3 regions of the Erythrobacter sp. SCSIO 43205 genome follow, and region 3 is predicted to be linked to each of the others. Evidence: predicted binding sites of a transcription regulator. Region 3 holds the regulator's gene; each other region holds the start of a gene.
What was found. The regulator LexA, encoded in region 3, represses DNA repair genes until DNA is damaged. The targets are predictions, from matches to a motif close to GTTCCNCNCTTGTTCT.
Positions count from the first base shown of each region.

Region 1: a site for LexA is predicted at 1,924-1,939, ahead of INR77_RS11395 (ATP-dependent helicase). Genes of this name have one in related genera too.
Region 2: a site for LexA is predicted at 3,980-3,995, ahead of INR77_RS04900 (toprim domain-containing protein). Genes of this name have one in related genera too.

Region 1 covers NZ_CP063202.1:2,399,500-2,406,083, reverse strand. Annotated here, with positions in the region: gene INR77_RS11395 (ATP-dependent helicase) at 1-1,915, opposite strand, end outside; gene INR77_RS11390 (hypothetical protein) at 2,109-2,423, shown strand; gene rsmD (16S rRNA (guanine(966)-N(2))-methyltransferase RsmD) at 2,498-3,043, opposite strand; gene INR77_RS11380 (pseudouridine synthase) at 3,044-3,862, opposite strand; gene INR77_RS11375 (aromatic ring-hydroxylating dioxygenase subunit alpha) at 3,873-5,033, opposite strand; gene INR77_RS11370 (MFS transporter) at 5,107-6,584, shown strand, end outside.
Region 2 covers NZ_CP063202.1:1,038,827-1,045,410, forward strand. Annotated here, with positions in the region: gene INR77_RS04895 (strawberry notch family protein) at 1-2,901, opposite strand, end outside; gene INR77_RS04900 (toprim domain-containing protein) at 2,980-3,894, opposite strand; gene INR77_RS04905 (lytic transglycosylase domain-containing protein) at 4,044-4,622, shown strand; gene INR77_RS04910 (autotransporter domain-containing protein) at 6,244-6,584, shown strand, end outside.
Region 3 covers NZ_CP063202.1:2,193,730-2,200,313, reverse strand. Annotated here, with positions in the region: gene INR77_RS10385 (citrate synthase) at 1-181, opposite strand, end outside; gene gltX (glutamate--tRNA ligase) at 228-1,658, opposite strand; gene INR77_RS10375 (ComEC/Rec2 family competence protein) at 1,729-4,011, shown strand; gene lexA (transcriptional repressor LexA) at 4,041-4,742, opposite strand; gene INR77_RS10365 (molybdopterin molybdotransferase MoeA) at 4,948-6,153, opposite strand; gene moaC (cyclic pyranopterin monophosphate synthase MoaC) at 6,154-6,584, opposite strand, start outside.

The DNA of each region.
Region 1 (6,584 bases), 210 kb from region 3:
TCCATTGGCCGTAAATCCGGCGGTTGGCGGCGTGCAGGATCGTGCATTTGCGCTTTGCCCGCGTGATCGCAACGTAAGCGAGGCGGCGCTCCTCTTCGAGGCTGGCAAGACCCCCCTCGTCAATGGCCCGCTGTGATGGGAAAACGCCCTCTTCCCACCCGACGCAGAACACATGATCGAATTCCAATCCCTTTGCCGCATGGATTGTCATGATTGTGACGGTTTCTTCCTCGTCTGAGCGGTCGTTGTCCATGACAAGGCTGACGTGTTCGAGAAAGTCGCCGAGGCTCTCATACTCCTCCATCGCCCGCGCAAGTTCCGAGAGGTTTTCCGCCCGCCCGGCGCTTTCAGCAGAGCGGTCCTTTGCAAGCATATCATTATAGCCGCTTTCATCGAGCACCTGGCGAAGCAGGTCAGCGGGCGAAGTGACTTCGGCTGCCTCACGCCAGCTCAGGAATTGCCGCATGAGCGCGCCAATGGTGTTCGCTGCGCGTTTGGGCAATTCATCGCTGTCTGCAAGTTGCAGGGACGCTGCCGCAAGCGGAAGCCCCACTTGCCGCGCGTGAATGTGCATCTTCTCCAGCGTCTTTGAACCAAGCCCGCGCTTGGGCTGGTTGTAAATCCGCTCAAACGCCAGATCATCCTGAGGCTGGGCAATGACGCGAAGATAAGCCAGCGCATCGCGAATTTCGGCGCGTTCGTAAAAGCGAAAGCCCCCGATAATGCGATAGTTTATGCCGACTTGAATGAAGCGGTCTTCGAACTCACGCGTTTGATATTGCGCGCGCACGAGAATGGCGACCTGGTTCAGCGGCGCGCCTTCGCGTTCAAGCCTTTCGATTTCTTCTGACACGCGCCGCGCTTCTTCGGGGCCGTCCCACACGCCGATGACCTTGACCTTGTCGCCGCCATTGCTTTGGGTCCACAGCGTCTTGTCGTGGCGTTCGGAGTTCGCTTGGATCAAACCAGAGGCCGCGCCTAAAATCTGCGGGGTGGAACGATAATTCTGCTCCAAACGCACGACCGCAGTGCCCGGAAAATCCTTTTCAAACCGCAGGATATTGGCAACTTCTGCACCGCGCCATGAATAGATCGATTGATCATCATCGCCGACCACGCAGATGTTTTTGTGTGCTTGAGCAAGCAGGCGCAGCCATAGATACTGCACCGCATTGGTGTCCTGATATTCGTCCACCATGATGTATTTGAAGCGGCTCTGATATTCGGCAAGAACATCGGTGTGCTTGCGGAAGATGTTGAGCATATGCAACATCAAATCGCCGAAATCGCAGGCGTTCAGAGCCTTCAAACGATCCTGGTACAGCCCGTACATCATCGCACCCTTGCCATTGGCGTAGGCTTCGTTTTCAACCGCATCGAGGTCCGCCGGGTTTAGTCCGCGGTTCTTCCACCGGTCGATCAGTGCAGCCAAAGACCGTGCGGGCCAGCGTTTTTCATCAAGCTCGGATTCGGTGATGAGCTGTTTCAAAAGCCGAAGCTGATCGTCGGTGTCGATAATGGTGTAATTGCTTTGCAAGCCGACAAGCTCGGCATGGCGGCGTAGCATCTTGGCACAGATCGAGTGAAAGGTGCCAAGCCACGGCAACCCTTCGCCCGGAGCGCCAAGGTGAGCCGCTACTCGTTCGCGCATTTCGCGGGCGGCCTTATTGGTGAAGGTTACGCACAAAATCTGGCTTGGCCAGGCGCGCCGTGTTGCCACCAAATGCGCCATGCGCGCAGTCAGCGCCGCGGTCTTCCCCGTACCAGCACCCGCCAACATCAAAACCGGCCCTTCGGTCGTCAGTACAGCCTCACGCTGCGGCGGGTTGAGCCGCGCCGCATAAGGCGGGACGCCAGTTTCGGTCGCGGCATCGCGCGCGCCAGAAGGGGCCGATTGGGGAAGCTGTGAAGTCATAAGTCAGGGGAACAAGTATAGAACAAATGTTGGAATTGCAATCTTGCAGAATGTGGGGCCGGGCGCACAGCCTCACAAGCCCTGCGTCCCCGACTAAATCGACCGTTCTGCAAAAATTTGGAACGATCGCTGCCCGGTCTGAATAAGCATGGGCAAGGACGGAACGGAAAAAGGACAAGCACAGGACTTAATCATGAAAAACCTTGTAGCAACGCTCATCACTACCGCTTCAATCGCCATGCTGGGCGTCGGTGGCACCGCCTTGGCAGATGACCACAAAAGTGACAGCGAATTCTCATCAGCCGATGGCTCGACCAAAGCGCAATCGCCAGTCGTTGTAGAGCGCAATGCCAAGGGCAAAGCGACCAAGGTCCGCGTAGAAGGCACCGTCTATGATGTCTGCATGAATGACGATCAGGACGGCTGTATTAACCCGCGCGCAGCCGGCCTTAACTGGGGCAACCGTCCGCTCGATTATTGGCCCGGTCAACCGGCAAGCTCGATGTAAAAATCGCGCGTCGGAATTTTAGAAAAGGGCAGCCGTTTGCGCTGCCCTTTTCGTTTGTGATTTGTCGCTTTGCGTCAGTCAGCGCGCTGCATAATATGAAGCCGCGCCTTGCCGACCTTGCGGCTTGTTTCGATGGCCAGCCCCTTTATCGCGGGTTCTTCGTCAAAGGCAGTTTCAAGCGCGATCCAGGTCGCCTCGCCAATCCAGCCGAGGCGCAAGAGACGGTCCAGCGCCACTTCGCCTGCGCCAGTGTGATAGGGCGGGTCGAGCAGGATGAGGTCGAGCGGTTCTTTCGCGGCGCGAAGTCCCATGACCGAGCCTGCTTCGACTGTGCTGCGGCCACGCGCATCGAATGTCGCAATATTGGCGCGGATCGCGTCCAGTGCGTCACGGTCTTGCTCTACAAAAAGACAATGCGCAGCGCCGCGTGAAAGTGCCTCAATGCCCAAAGCGCCTGACCCTGCAAAAAGGTCGGCAACGCGCAAATCCTCAAAGCTTCCCAAACGGCTGGTGAGCATAGAGAAAAGCGTCTCGCGCGTGCGGTCGCCTGTTGGGCGCGTCGCATCGCCCTTTGGCGCGGTAAGCTTTCGCCCCCGCCATTCGCCAGCGATAATACGCATTTATTTGCGCTCCTTCCTCTCGCCACCTCTGTTTGAGGAGGGCGATTTAAGGCTCGCGACAAAGCGATCAAGGTCGCCCTTTTTAATACGCACTGCCTGTCCACGCGGCAGGTCGCCAAGTGCAAACGGGCCGTATCCAATGCGAATAAGGCGGTTCACCTTGAGGCCGAGATATTCGAGCACGCGCCGCACTTCGCGGTTTTTGCCCTCGGTAATGGTAATTTCGATCCAGTGATTTTTATGACCTTTTCCGCCCGATCCATGGTCAAGGTTCGCGTCGATTGAGCCATAGCGAATGCCGTCGATTTCAACCCCTTCAATAAGGGCCTCAAGCTGTTCCTGGGTAACCTCGCCAAAAGCTCTGGCGCGGTAGGTGCGCGGGATGCCGCTGGAGGGCAATTCCATCGTGCGTTTTAGGCCGCCATCATTGGTAAGTAGCAATAGCCCCTCGGTATTAAGGTCGAGCCGCCCGATGGGCATGAGGCGCGGTGTGCCTTTGGGCAGAGCGTTGGTGAGCGCCGCGTAGATCGTCGCACGCCCTGCTGGATCGCGTTCGGCGGTGATAAGGCCAGTGGGCTTGTTAAAGGCGAACAGTTGCGCGGGCTCTGGCCCTGCGACGGGCTTTCCATCAACGCTCACGCCTTTCAAATCATTGAGGAAAGTCGCAGGCGTCTCAACTGGCTTGCCATGAAGGGTGATGCGTTTGTCCGCAATCATCCGCTCAATTTCGCGCCGCGAAGCGATACCGGCCCGCGCGAGCAATTTGGCGATACGGTCGCCCTCGGGGCGATCCTCGGATTTCTTTGGGTTTGTGGGCATGGTCCGCCCTTTAGGCGCTTAAATGCTCCTGCACAATCGCATCAAACCGCACGATCCCGCTCTCAAGCGTTCCCATGGTGAGCTCCTTAATCGCGCCGCTTTCCAAACCTTGCTGGCCAAGCTCTGCTGCGCGGAAGTCTTCGGATGCAAAAACGCCGCCATCAAGCAGCTTCCAGGACCGCTCCCAATGGTCGAGAGCCTTATCGGTTTTCGGCTCTTCGGGGATGAGCATGAAATCTTCGACGATAGTGTGATTGTGCGCCTGGGGCATCAATACCATGATGTTTACATAGTCCGGGCTGGGAACGATCACAGTTGCCGGAAACAATTGATAGGCAAAGGTAATGACCCGGCGCATCGCGGCCATATCGGTGAAGTCTACGCCCTCCATCTCCTCCAAACGTCCAACGGCAGAGCGCATATGCGGCCCGATCTGGTCACCGCTGGTAATACCATCTTTGAAAAAGGGGCCGATGGTGTTCGCGTGGAGGCGCGTCACATGATAACTTTCGAGGAAGGCATCCATGATGAGCTTCCAATTGCCGCGCACATCGTGCGTCTTGCGACGGAAGAGGTGCAACTCTCCCATTCCAAAGGCGTCGAAATCTTCGCTGATTGCTTTGGCATGGCCAAAGTCAGCACCCTCCTGCGGGGCGAACCAGATAAGACCGCCAATTTCGATGCTAGGCAGTTCAACAAGTGCGTGATCCGACTTGTCCAGATTGGGAAAGGTTTCTGGCCGGGGGAGGGCGAGGAGCTTACCATCAAGTTTGTAGGTCCAAGCGTGATAGGGACAGACCATGCGCTTTGCGCATTGAACCTCGCGCCCTTCGACAAGGCGCGTACCGCGATGCTGACAAACATTCAGAAAAACGTGCGCGCGCCCTTCATTGTCACGAGTGATCAGCAGCGGCCTACCCGTATCATCATGCGGCACCACCATCCCCGGTTCAGGAAGGAGAGCGGAAGGGGAGAGCACTTGCGGCAGTTGGTCGAACAGTGCCGCTTTCTCACGTGCAAAGTGCGCCGGATCAGTGTAGCGGCAGGCCGGGACGGTGCCGATTGCGTCAACCGCGCGGCTATCAACGCCTTGGCGAATATTTTCCGCCAGTGCGAGTTGGCCCGCTGTGGGCCTTAAACTGGGCAAATCTTGCGTTGTTGTGGCGTTCATCGCCCTCTCCCTATTTCCCTTGAGCGCGTTATGCCCCACACTTGGACGCAAATCAAAAGGGATAAGCGAATACGTGAACGAAGCTGCCACCTCTGAAGAGCCTCAAGCGCAAAAAAGCAAACCCGGCATCGGCGAAGTGCTGCGCGCGCTCAAGAACAAGAAATCGGCCTATATGGCGCTGTTTGGGTTCACCAGCGGTCTGCCTTTCGCTCTGTTTTTGGGGACGCTCTACGCTTGGCTGTCTGAGGCTGAAGTGGACCTTGAAACGATGGGCGTCTTCTCGCTCATCGGATTGGCGTATGCTTTCCAATTCATCTGGTCGCCTCTGGTGGACAAAATCGATCTTCCGGGCCTGCGCGCGCTTGGCAAACGCAAGCAGTGGATCGCGCCGATGCAGCTGATCTTGGGCGTTATTCTGGTGACGCTATCGCTGCTTGAACCCAAGACGCAGCTTGGCTGGTTTTCTCTTCTTGCAGGGATCGGCGCTCTCGCCAGCGCGACGCAGGACATTGCAATCAACGCATGGCGGATTGACGTTGCCGACGAGGAAGCGACCCTCGATATGCTCTCGACGATTTATCAGATGGGATACCGCCTTGCTTCGTTGTTCGGGGGCGCACTGGGCCTGATCATCGCCGCGCGCATCGGCTGGCCTGAAACCTATCTCCTTTTCGGCGGTGCGATTCTTGTGGTCGGGTTCGCCGGACTTTTTGCGCCCGATACGGCGAGGGATCACGCAAGCGCGATTGGGGCCAGCGACGATGAACTCGCAGAGCTTTACCAAGTGGGCGAGGTGCGCAGCGATGTTCGGGCGAAATTCCTTTGGATCGTCGTCGGTCTGTGGGGCTGGGCGCTGCTCATTCTCGGTATCTTCATGGTCCGCGCGCTTGGTGGCTTTGTGCCGATGATGGGGGTGGTGGATTTGGGAGCCTTTGTAATCGACCCCAACTGGCTTCTTGGAATGTTCCCTTTGAATGAAAGTGGCCGCCCGGACCCGACCGAATTCACAGCCAAGATGGGCCCGCTCATTATTGCCGCCACAATCATTATACCCGCCATGATCGCCGGGATGCTGCACCGCCGTAAAGCGAGCGGACATGATGTTATTGCGCAAGACGAAAGCGTTCAGCGCGCCTCGGGCTTTGTTGACCACCTCTACCGCGCGCTTTTGGTGCCGCTGGTGGAGTTTGTCGGGCGTATCGGCTGGCCGCTTATTCTGATCCTCGCGCTGGTCCTCACCTATCGGATTTGCGATGCGATCTGGGGAACCTTTGCCTATCCGTTCTATCTGGGCGAATTGAACTACACCAATGACGAGGTGGCGTTCGCGTCCAAGTTCTTTGGTGTGGGCGCGATTATCGCTGGGCTTGCACTGGGCGGCTATATGCTAACCGTTTTGGGACGGATGCTGACGCTGACTTTGGGCGCGCTTCTCGCAGCGCTCACCAACCTCCTCTATGCCGACATGGCGGTGGGCGGGGCCAATATGCAGGCAGCGAGCGACCTTGTCGGTTTTACCTGGCTGATCAGCACATTCGCGCCATTCGGCTC
Region 2 (6,584 bases), 1.2 Mb from region 3:
AAAATGGACGCGGCGCTGCTGGTTCTGCGCATCGAGATCGGCGTGATAGGATCGGCCCGTACCCCCCGCGTCCGAGAAAATCAGAATACGCTTCGTCCCGTCCATGAAGCACTGTGCTTCAGCGACGTTGGCGCTTGCGCTTCGACGTTCAAGCCGCTGCTGACCGTCGCGTCCCAAGACCAACCTGCGCGTGCGGCCTGTGACCTCGGCCACAGCCTCGGTCCCGAAGTGCTCGATGATGGCATCGAGTGCAGTGGCGATTGGCGGAAGGGCGCAAAGCTGTTCGATCAGCGCGTCGCGCGCAGCGATGGCACGCGAGCAGAGAACGGGATTGCCGTGATCGTCGCTCATCGCTTCGGATCGCAAATTGCCTTCCTCGTCAGTGAAGACCTGCATCAGGCGCACCGGGAAGCTCTTCGCGAGATAGTCGATGACATATTCGCGCGGAGAGAGATCGATATCGAGCGCTTCTCGCTCCTCGTCCGAGAGATCGGCCAGGCGTCGGTCAAGCATGGCCTCAGCGGTCGAGACCAGCTGCACCACCACCGAATGATCATCGCCGAGCGCCTCTTCCATTGCCGGGATCAGGCTCGGCAGTTTCATCGAGAGCAGAAGCTGCCCAAAGAAGCGCTGCTTGGTGCCTTCGAATATCGAGAGCGCCGCTGCCTTGGCGTTGCGATTGAGCGTATCGCCGCTGTCCTCATCGACCACCCTTGTGGCTTCGAGTGCTTGGTCGAGATTGCGGTGGATGATCGCCCAGGCATCGGCGTAGGCATCGTAGATCCGCACCTGCGCCTGCGTGAGCTGATGTTCGAGGATCTCGTATTCGACCCCGGCAAAGGACAACGCACGGGCAAGGTAGAGCCCCTGTGCCTTGAGATCGCGGGCGACGAGTTCCATCGCCGCGACGCCGCCGGCGCGGATCTCGGTCATGAATGCCTCATGCGTTGGAAACGCGGTTTCCGGCCCCCACAGTCCAAGCCGTGCTGTGTAGCCCAAATTGGCAATGTCCGATGCACCGGTAGCGGAGGCATACAAAACACGTGCTCGCGGCAGGTGGTTTTGCAGCCTAAGCCCTGCCATCCCTTGCTCTGACCCTTTGACTTTGCCGCGGGTGGAGGCAGAGCCGAGCGCATTGGCCATGGCATGCGCTTCGTCGAAGGCGATCACGCCCTCGAAATCTTCGGCGGCCCAGGCGAGGATCTGATCGAGCCTTGTATCCTCGGCGCGACCCGAACAAAGCGTTGGATAAGTTACGAACAGAATACCCTCGGCTATCGTCACCGGACTTCCGAGCGTCCATCGGGAGAGAGGCTGGATGTCGAGCGGGAGCCCGCCAAGAGCTTCCCAGTCGCGGCGCGCATCTTCGAGCAGGGCCTCGTTTTTGGTGATCCAGATATGACGGCGTTCGCCCGAGAGCCAGCGGTCCATCATGACGCTTGCGATCTGGCGGCCCTTGCCTGCGCCCGTACCGTCACCGAGGAAAAAGCCCTGGCGATAGGAGTGGCCGTCCTCCGCGAGTTCGACCGTCGTTCCTTCTTGGCTCGGCTGGAATTGCCCGGGAAGATCGCGCGCGAATGCCTCGCAAGCGTAGACCAGTGTTTCGCATTGCGCGGCCGAGAGCAGTTTGCCCTCTTGCCAGTTCGCGGGAAGCAATGGGCGCGCTTTCGGCACCGGTGCCGCGACCGAGCCCATCGCAACCGATTCTACGAGCGGTGTCGGGTGAACGGCAGCATCATGCATGATGGCGCGGCTCGGTCGGTAAGGCAGGTAGATACCCGCCTGCGCGGGAACGGGCGCGGGCTCGTCAAGGGCCTGATAGTCAAGCGCGACCGCCGCGCTTGTCTGGGCGGCTTTGGTCTCGAAAGGAGCGACGGGCTTGCGCGCGGCGGCCCCGCTCACCGATGTCGCAATCGAGCGTACCGGAAGGCGATGGATATTGGCGTGCATCGGCGAGCGAACGGGCAAATGCGCCAGGCAGGAATTCAGTACGGCGAGATCGGCGAACTCTCCCGAAATCGTGGAATTGTCCTGAATATCCGCCTTCTCGATCACGACCATTTTGACAGCGATCCCGGTTCCGCTGCGTGAAAATGCGCCCGACAGCCGGACGTTGAGCAGCAGCGAAGTCTGTTCCTGGTCCTCGACAAAAGCCGTAGCATCAAAGCCGTCCGGGAGGATTGCAACTAGGCGACCTCCCACAGCGCAAATCCGCAGCGCACTGCGCAAGTGGCGCATTGCCGTGCGGCCATCGACGCCCCGCTCGCGGCTTCGAGCGAACGGAGGGTTCATCATGATGATGCTGGGGTTTGAGCCATCGACGAGTTCGGCGATCAACTCGCCATCATGAGCGGATAGTCTGGCTCTAGGGAAGATATGTGCCAGCGCATGCCGGCGTGCGGGATCGATTTCGTTGAGGCTCAGCGAGCACCCTCGAACGTCACCCCAGAGCGCAAGAGCGCCATTCCCGGCTGACGGTTCGAGAATGTGATCGCGCGTGCCAAGCGACGCGGCCTTGGCCATGAGCCAAGCAAGGATCGGCGGGGTGGAGAATTGCTGCAGTTCGACCTGGCTCTGGCTGCGCACGTGGCGAGGCGGTAAGGCTGCATCGAGCCAATCGAAACGTGCTGCAGCCTCGTGGAAACCTGTATCGAGGTCGATGCGTGAGAACTCGCGGAGCCAGAGCAAGGCGCCAATCTCGACCGCGTTGTTGTAGTCGTCGATGGTCCACGCACTGCCCCAGTCCTGCACGTCGGTTTGAGCGGCGAAAAACTCGGAAATGTCAGGTCGGGTGAGATGGCATCCATCCGCAAGTCGCCGGGAAATTCGTTCACCGATTGCGAAAGCGAGCGGAATTGTGCTCGATGTCTCGCGGTCTGGAAAAAAGTCTGACTGAAACATGGCTTGTCGTCCTCCTGGTTGAGGCATCGGGACATGCGCCCTCTGCCGGGTCAGGAATTCGAGAAGCTCTCTCTCCTCTTAGCGACACGCCTTTCGGCGCAGCCATGACTGGAGCTCGTCGTTCCAGTCGGTACCGCGCAACTTAGGCCGTCGAACTTGGATTTGCCGCCCTTCACGGAGATAGGCACCTAGCCCGCGCTCGGCTGCAAGGTCGCCGCCAGAATCGTGATCCACGAAGAGATGAAGGTCGCTCACGCTCTCCGGAATGGCAACCAGCCCGAAGCGTCCATTGCCCAGCGTTGCCCACGTCGGGATACCAGTGAGCGCATAGGCCGACATCGCGCTTTCAATGCCTTCGGCGAGACCGAGCCTTCCCTCGGCAGGTTCGAACAGACGTACCGCCGCCTCGCCGAGAGACCCCAGTGCGCGTTTCGGCTTCGCAAACAATGCCTGCGTATTGCCGCATTGCGACAGGAAAGTCCGGTGAACGGCAATCGGCCCCTCGTCGAGGCTGACCGCAGCGATCATCGCTGGCAGGAAGCGTGCGCGACCCTTCGGTCCAAGCGGCGTGCGCGGATGAAATTTCAGCGCATGGGACGTGGCGAGGATGCCGCGCCCTTCGAGGTAGGCCTTGGCAGGACTTCGGTGCAACGGTCGAGCATCGCGCCAGATGCGGAGTGCTGCAGCCGATGGCTGGCTGGAATAGCGCGGCTGGATCGGAAACTCGTCGGAGGAGCCTGAGAATAGCGCAGAGGTCTCGATCCCTTCTCGAGCGAGGGCAGCGAGCACGCTCGCCTGATCGCATCCGGCGAAACAATGCAGGAGAATAGCCTTTCGGCCAAGCGTGACACCGAGTGAAGGCGTGTGGTCATCGTGCGCTGGACACCGGGCCATGCCCTTGGAGCCAGACCACTTCCCGCCGCGGCTCTCGCAGAGCTTGCGAGCGGTGTCCTCAAGCGAAGCTCGGGAAAGGGTTGAGTTCGAAACGGACATACTGGCTCCATCGCCGCACAATTGCCCCTGCAGACTGCCCCCTTTCCTCTTGCCGGACGCGTTTGGCGCTTTCCTACACCCCAATGTTCTATTTATGTTCTATTGCACATTCAGGCAAGTTAGGAGTGAGCGTGATGAGACGAAAATGGGTGGCTAACGTATATTGCGGGCTTGCAATTGCATTCCCCGCGATCGCTCAGGCGCAGGAGTTCCAGGTCTTTGATCACCGGCTGAGCAAAGTCGAAAAAGCGGCAGACCAAGAAGTTACCTACGATCCGGCATCGGCGGTCATTGGGACCGAAAGGGAGACCTCATCCCCGGCTCATCGAAGTTTCAAAGAGACTCTCTACGAACCCCTCATCCGCCAAGCTGAAGCAAGGTATCGATTGCCGCCTCGCTTGCTCCAGGCATTGGTCTGGCAGGAATCCCGGTTCAATCCAATGGCGATCAGCCCGGCTGGTGCAGCTGGTCTTGCGCAACTCATGCCTGCAACCGCACGAGAACTCGGCGTAACCAATCGGCACGATCCAGCTCAGAATATCGACGGTGGCGCGCGATATCTAAGGCAGATGCTCGACCGGTTTGGTGAAATCCATCTCGCACTGGCAGCCTACAATGCGGGGCCCGGCGCGGTATCGCGTGCAGGCGGAATTCCAAGAAATCGGGAAACGCCGCGATATGTGAGGAGCGTTGTCCAAAGATGGATTGAAATAGGGAAATTCGATTGATTGGATTGTCGAAACTTGAACCTCTGTTTGGGTTAGTCTCTCGTAGTGGGCTCAGGCTAAGCGATGTGTCAGGAATGATGTCACCTTTGCCAAGTGCGGGACACTATTTCGACACGACTACCAGCAAGAGACCCGATCAGCTTTTGCGGGACGTGAGATTATGATGGGTAATTGCGAGGATTGGGGTTGTCTCTCCAAACGCTATGATTGCGTGTGGCGTCATATAAACCCAGCTGTTCGGGCGTAGGAGCAACAAGGTATCTGTTGGAGAGCGGCAAATTTGGTAAGAGCCCGCATTGTTGTTGCATATAATTCGCTATCGCCCCAGGGCCCTCTTATCGGGAATCGCCCTGCTTATCCTTGGGGCTTAAGGCTGCAATTGAAGGTCAATATCTTCACGGCCGTCCTATCAGGTGCGGCATTGGACAGCTGTTATCTAGGACCCGTAGGTCTTGCAAAACGGTCTGTTGGCGAATGTATCAGTGTCGCTGGTTTTTGAGCCGGTCAACACGGTATTTGGACCATGAGCGTCCGTTTTGAGACCCGTTGGATTAAGATTGGGACAGGCTTCATCTGTATGGGCGACGCGGCGAACCCGTGAAGTTCGCACGCGATTTCCAAGTCGAGCGCGAGCACGCGCGATACGTTCTTCTGTTGTTTCGTTTCTGCGATCTGCATCCTCTCCAGATCTATGCAGCGCGTGTGCGGCATCAGTGAATTCTTGGCCTCCAGCAACTGGGTTTCCAGAGGCTAAAGTGGTCACTAGGAGAACAAGAGCTTTGAACATCACTGAAGAACTATGGAAATTTCTTTAAAAGGGTCTTCGTGGTTATCCCTAAGCCACCTTAACCATAGATGCCTCCTTATCGCGCTGTTTTTTGCAAACGGCCCGCGTCTCGCGTCGCACTCTCCATTTTTTCTTGCTCTGGTTTGGTGCTAAATCCTGCATTTTGACGTTCCCGCGTTGAGGAGGGCTCCATCAACAGCTTTTGCGAAGCACTTCGGGGCTTATTTGCCCGTAGGGTCCGTGAGCGGGCAGCATCGCGCTTTTTTTGCGATATGCATTTGGAGCAGTCGGAAACTTTGTGAGGGGCCTAGGTCAGGATTTGGAGGACGAAACTGCCGTTCATTAGCGGGGACACAATCGGGACGCGAGACTGTAGGGCCGTAGGATTTCGAGAGAATTAGTCTTGTCTCTGATGCTTTTGCTGCCATCCCCTGCATAGTTACGAGATGTCACTATCGTCGGCTCATATTGTTTGCTGAGCCGGAGCTGTACCCAACTTAATCCAATGCACTCGAACGTTGGGTGAAGGCGTTTGTGATCTGATTATTAAAAGCAGTAGAGCGAGATCGTTGTGATGGAGATTTCGTCCAGTCATAGGAAATAGAAATGTATTGGCCGAACTCACAGCGCGGCCAAATGGGCCAATCCCCCCGAGTCATAGGTCGATCCAGATCCAGCTTGCGAAGTCTGAGTTTTATCCTCCGGGCTTTATCCGGTCTAAACATCTACACATCGGATGCTCGAGAGACGCAGGAATTGTCAGGAAACTGCTTTGCAAAGCGCATTCAGTGTGTATTAACTATCGCATTCAACTTGAAGACTCAGGGGGAAATCATGAAAAATCGTATTCTAATGTCTGGTGTGGGCTCGATTGCTCTTGCCGGAGCTCTTGCTGCGTCTCCCGCGTATGCAAATGACGGGGTCGATGCCGATCTCGTAGGTCCAGTGGCCGAAGACACCGAAACCGCAGATGGTTATGACGCGCGCGCCGCCGTGGCTCCGCTCAACACCTTCTCTGGCCTTGATACTGGCGCACTCAGCGTCACTATGACCGACGTTCACGACTTCCGTGTCTCGCGCACCAGCGATGACTACATCGGCAGCATCAACGGCCCTGACCAGCAGCTGATTGTACGTGACGATGTTGGTGTGGACTTCGGCGATCCGGATGACAC
Region 3 (6,584 bases):
TATAGGTCAGGGCACTTTCGCAGCTCGCCGTTGACTTATAACCGGGATCGAAGGTGAAGGCACCAGTTTCTCCGTAAAGCTTGCGGATATCGATTACGTCGGGCCCTGTGCTTCCTTTCAGCACGGGGAATTCGCTAGTCGCACCGCCAAGTCCGAGCGTCGCTTGCTTATCAGCCACCATGAGTCTCCTAGTCAGTCAATCTGTTGTCCTTGCTCGCTCGCGCCGTTCACGCCGCTTGCGCGTCGATGCGAGCCAAGGATTCGTCCCGTCCCAGAAGGACAAGCACGTCAAAAATTCCAGGCGAATTTGTCGTCCCAGTCAGAGCAGCACGCATTGGCTGCGCCAGCTTGCCAAATCCCAGATCCAGGTCCTCAGCGAGCGCCTTCGTAGTGGCTTCGAGAGTCTCCATTGTCCAGTCATTTTCTGCCGAAAATGCGTTAGAAATTAGTCGAAGACGCGCTCTGCCGTCGTCATCGAGAAATTTTGCTGCTTTCTCAGTCATCTCAAGCGGCAGTTTTGCAAAGAGAAACCCAGCGCTTTCAGCCAGTTCATCAAGGGTCTTAGCGCGCGGTTTAAGGACCGGCATGGCTTTTGTCAGAAGCTCTAAATCCGCATCATCTCCGATGCGTTTTGCAACAAGTGGTGCAAGCCGTGCATCATCAGCCTCGCGGATGTAATGGCCGTTCAGATTTTCGAGTTTCTTCAGGTCAAACCGCGAAGGGCTTTTGCCGATGCCAGCGATGTCGAACACTTCAATCGCCTCTTCGCGCGTGAATTCTTCTTTGTCGCCATGTGCCCAACCAAGCCGCAAGAGGTAATTAAACAAGGCCTCGGGAAGAATACCAAACTCGTCGCGATAGGTTTCTGCGCCCAAGGCCCCATGGCGCTTGGACAACTTGCCTCCGTCTTGCCCGTGGATCAGGGGTACGTGCGCATAGACCGGGTCTGGCCAACCGCCTTCGATCGCATCCATCGCGCGGTAAATCGGGAGTTGGCGGAAGGCATTATTCAAATGGTCATCGCCGCGGATTACATGGGTGACGCCCATGTCATGGTCATCGACCACGACTGCAAGCATATAGGTCGGCGTACCGTCGGCGCGAAGGATGATGTAATCGTCCAGTTCTTCATTCTTGACTGAAACCTCGCCTTGTACCTCGTCGGCAATCGTAGTTTCGCCCTCGGTCGGTGTCTTGAGGCGCACGGTGAATGGCGCTCCTTCCGGAGCCTCAGACGGATCACGATCACGCCAGCGACCGTCGTAGCGAAGCGGCTCTTTATTGGCGCGCTGCAGGGCACGCATTTCTTCAAGTTCTTCAGGCGTTGCAAAGCACTTGTAAGCATGGCCTGCCTCAAGCAATTGATTGGCGATTTCGGCATGACGCGCGGCGCGTGTCGACTGGAACACCGGCTCTTCGTCATAATCGAGGCCAAGCCAATCAAGGCCATCAAAGATGGCATCAATTGCCTCTTGCGTAGAACGCTTCTTATCGGTGTCTTCGATGCGCAGAAGCGCTTTTCCGCCGTGACGCCGCGCATAAAGCCAATTAAAAAGGGCCGTGCGTGCGCCGCCAATATGAAGAAAACCCGTCGGAGAGGGGGCAAACCGCGTTACAACTTGCGCTTTGCTTGCGCTTCTGTCTGTTTCGCTCACCATCGACTATCAATTCCTGTTCATTTGTCGCATACTACTGCTAGCCAACCCAAATGGGGAGGGGCGGTAATACATGGCCGATGCGCCAATCATTCCAATGGGAGACAGCCCGGCGGGCGAACCTGCCAGCGCGGGAACACCCCCCACTTCGCCTCCATCTGCTTCTGATGCAAAGCGTATGCCGCGCCTCTGGCAAAGGGGGGGCGGCTTGTCCAGCATTTGGAATGCGATTGCGGACAATCTCGAACAATTCCTGAGCCACGCAGGATTTGACCGGGCACCGTGGCTGGCAGTCATTTTTGCTTGCGGCATTCTAACCTGGTTCGGCCTTGACGCACCTTGGGCATGGGCCAGTGTGATCGGATTAAGCCTTATCATCGCTGGAATAGCTCTGGCTGCGTGGCGTGACAATGACCGGCGCGATCACCTGCGCACCGCAGTAATCGCTTGCGCTCTTGTGTTCGCAGCGGGTGTCTCGGTCGTCTGGTTCCGCTCTGAACTCGTAGGCGCAGCGGCGATAGAACGACCCAGCGTTGAGCGTGTTCAGGGCTATATCCTGTCGCGTGAAGATCAACCCTCGCAACAGCGTATTCGCCTTGTTCTTGCCGTGCGCGATGCGACAAGCGCGCAGAGCCGCAAGATCCGTGTGAATGTTCCGCTGGAGGAAGTGGAGCAAGCCAAGCTTCGCCACGGGTCCGGCGATTGGGCGAGCGTGCTTGTCGAAGGCGCGATTGTCAAAATGCGGGTAAGGCTGATGCCACCTGCAAGCCCGATGCTGCCGGGTTCTTATGACTTTGCCCGGGCTGCCTGGTTCAAGGGGCTCTCGGGCACTGGCAGCGTTATGGGCCCGATTGAGGTGGTGAAAGCAGGGGAAGGCGATGGCCTTGTTGCCCGGGCTCAGCGGTGGCTTTCTTCCCATGTCCGGGACAATGTGGGAGGCTCGGCCGGCACGATTGCCGCTGCTTTTGCAAGCGGTGATCGCGGAGCAATCTCAGAAAGCGACAGCGATGCCATGCGCGATGCCGGGCTCACCCATTTGCTTGCGATTAGCGGGCTTCATGTCAGTGCGGTCATTGCAGGGGCCTATTTGCTCGCGATCAAATTGCTTGCGCTGTCTCCCGGCCTTGCGCTTCGGGTTCGCTTGCCTGTCATTGCAGCCGGTGTTGGAGCGATTGCAGGGATCAGCTATACATTGCTGACCGGTGCGCAAGTTCCCACAGTGCGCGCTTGTGCCGCCGCCATGCTCGTATTGTTCGCACTGGCGACCGGGAGAGAGGCGCTGTCCCTCAGAATGGTCGCAATGGCAGCGGTTTTCGTCCTTTTTCTATGGCCAGAGAGCGTCGTGGGTCCCAGTTTTCAAATGAGCTTTGCTGCGGTTCTTGCCATTGTCGCCCTCCATTCCAGCGAGCCTGTAAAAGCGTTTATGGCCCCTAGAGAGGAGAGCTATCTGGCAAGGATCGGGCGCGGGGTTGCGATGCTTTTTGTAACTGGTCTGGTGATTGAAATTGCTCTTATGCCGATCGTTCTGTTCCATTTCCATCGGGCCGGATTGTATGGAGCGCTAGCCAATGTCTTTGCCATTCCGCTGGTGACGTTTGTATCCATGCCGCTAATCGCTCTGGGTCTGCTTTTTGATTGGATCGGTCTTGGTGCACCGTTCTGGTGGCTCACCGAGAAGTCACTCAATCTGCTTCTGGCAATTGCTCATTTCACATCAGCCCAGCCCGGCGCGGTGAAGCTGATGCCGCAGATGAGCGGTCTTGCCATCGCCCTGTTTGTTATCGGCGGCCTTTGGCTTGCCTTGTGGTCGGGCAGGGCGCGTTTGTTTGGCTTCGTACCTGCTGCGATTGCCACTTTCCTTCTTCTTGCAACGCCCATCCCCGATGTTTTGATCGGAAGAGATGGGCGTCACGTTGGCATTACCATAACTGATGAGCATGGTGATCGCCGCTTGCTTTCTCTGCGTGACAGCCGCTCATCCTATTCGCGCGACAACCTGCTTGAATTGTCTAGCGTCACGAGTGAGCCGATCCCGCTTGCGCAGTGGGAGGGGGCGAGGTGCTCACCTGAGTTCTGCACTATCGTTTTAGAACGCGGTGGACGGAATTGGACGCTTCTGCTTGCTCGCAACCGCGAGATGATCGAAGAGCGCGCGCTTGCCGCTGCGTGCGAGCAAGCCGACATCGTTGTTGCCGATCGCTTCTTACCGCGTTCTTGCTCGCCTCGATGGCTTAAGGCCGATCGCCGGTTCCTCCAGCAAAGCGGAGGGCTGGCGCTAGACCTTGCGAATGAACGCATCACCACCGTCGCTGCATCACAAGGCGAGCATGGATGGTGGCGCGCCGGGGAAGGGTAAGAGTTACCGCCCCCCGTGCGCCACACCGATCAATGATAACGCCGCAAAAGTCCTGCAAGCTTACCCTGAACCTCAACCTCATCGGGGCCATAGACCTGCGGGTCATAGCTTGCGTTGGCAGGGTCGAGGCGCACCAGTCCCCCATCCTTGTGGAGATACTTGAGCGTCGCCTCCTCGCCGCGCACCAACGCCACGACAATTTCCCCATCGCGAGCAGTGTTCGTCCGGCGGACAAGCGCAAAGTCCCCATCGAAGATGCCAGCTTCGATCATCGAATCGCCAGAGACTTCGAGCGCATAATGCTCTCCCGGTCCAAGCAGGGCCGCTGGCACAGGAAGCGAGCTTTGGCCTTCAAGCGCTTCGATTGGAGCACCGGCCGCGATCCTGCCGTGGAGCGGGATGTCGATCACGTCATTGGCCGGTTCCGGAGCCGCTTTAGGAGCAGCACCAGCGCCAATAACCGTGTCATTGGCCGCCGCAGAAACCGAAGGCGCAGCGCGCGGAATAGGCGTTGAATCTTCGGGGTTCTTGATCACTTCCAAAGCGCGCGCCCGATTGGGCAGACGCCGGATAAAGCCGCGCTCTTCAAGAGCGGAGATCAAGCGGTGGACACCCGATTTGCTTTTCAAATCGAGCGCTTCTTTCATTTCTTCAAAACTGGGCGAAATTCCGGTTTCTTCCAGCCGCTGCTGAATGAAACGAATCAGTTCGTGTTGCTTTGCCGTAAGCATGGGCAAACTCCATCAGCCGCACTCTCGCGTGACAGCACAGCCGCCTTGAGCTGCACCGACACAGTGCCAAATTCGCGCATTCCCAGAGGCACCGAACGCAGAAGCGGAACAGGTGCGATACAGAACACTAACCGTTCGACCGATATGGCGAACGAATGAGGAACGAATAGGCAACTTGATTCGGCAAGTCAAGCGCGTGAGGTGACTAAACGCCCGCAAAACCGCCGTTTTGGAGGCTATACACAGTGATTGGCTCGCCTATTGCCACTTCAGGTGCATTTGGTTCGCGTTCGACCAAGCAATTGGAGATAGCCAGCGAACCAAGCGCACTTGAGTCCTGGGATGCTGCACTCACTACTTTCTCGCCATCGCTGATCGCGCGCACAAACTCGCGGCGCGGCCCGCCAGCGGGGAAGGCCTCCCCGGCAACGCGCGTTTGGGGCGAGGGCAAGGGCGCTTCGATCCCCATCGACGCGCGCATCAAGGGTAGGGCAAAGAGGTAGGCGGTCACAAAACTTGAAACCGGATTGCCCGGCAGACCCAGAACAATTTGGTGGCGGCCTTCGGCCTCGCGGGTGGCAACCATCAAAGGCTTGCCCGGCTTGATCGCTACCTTCCAGAACGCGATCTCGCAGCCCCATTCCCGAAGGGCATCTTGCACAAGATCGTGGTCGCCCACCGACGCACCGCCAGAGGTGATGAGGATGTCGCAGTCACTTGCGCGCCCTAAGGCATTCGCCATTGCGCCCATGTCGTCGGCAACCGGACCGATCCGCTCAACTGTGCCCACTAGCGGCGTGAGCATGGCGGCGATCATCGTGCCATTGCTCGCGGGGATTTGGTCATCGCGGACGTGCGCAGGGTCGCTTGCAAGTTCGTCCCCGCTATCAAGCACTGCCACTTTGGGACGCTTGGCAACCGGCACTGTCGCATGGCCGCCAGCGATAGCGAGCGCGATTTGACCGGGGCCAAGCACAGCGCCCTCGCCGAGCAAAGTATCACCCTTGCAATAATCAAAGCCTTGGCGGCGGATGTGGCGTCCCGCCTCGGGAGTGGCATCGGCGCTCAAGCGGTCGCCGTTGCGCACGGCGTTTTCCTGGATCAGAACACTCTCACCGCCCGCTGGCATATGCGCGCCAGTGGATATGCGCACGGCTTCGCCCGGACCCAAAGCGCCGCCAAACGGTGCTCCGGCACGGCTTTCTCCGACAATGCGCCACGGCCCATCGCCCGCAATCGCATAACCATCCATCGCAGATAGATCAGCGGGCGGCTGTGTGCGGGCAGCGTTAACATTGCCTGCCAGAACGCGTCCCAAAGCACCTTCTACCGCGACCTGCTCGCTTGCCATCTTTGGCGCGAGCGCGAGCAGCTGCGCCTGTGCCTCGGCTAGGTCGAGCCAGCTGGCCACTTAGTCTTCCGCCTTCCAAGTGCCCGATTTGCCGCCGCGTTTCTCGATAAGACGCACCTCGCTGATTACCATGCCTTTATCGATTGCCTTGGCCATATCGTAGATCGTGAGGAGCGCAGTAGAGACAGCCACCATCGCTTCCATTTCGACCCCGGTTTTACCGGTAAGAGAGGCACTGGCGGTGGCGCGGATGCCGCTTTCTTCAAAAGCGAACTCAATCGTTACCGCTTCCAATCCCAGCGGGTGGCATAGCGGGATCAACTCGCCGGTGCGCTTGGCTGCCATGATTCCGGCGATGCGGGCCGTGCCTAGGACATCGCCTTTCGGAGCGTTACCTTCGCGAATTGCTTTTAGAGCCTTGTCCGACATTGAAATCGAGCCGCTCGCAATGGCGACGCGGTGGGTTTCCGCTTTGCCGCCCACATCGACCA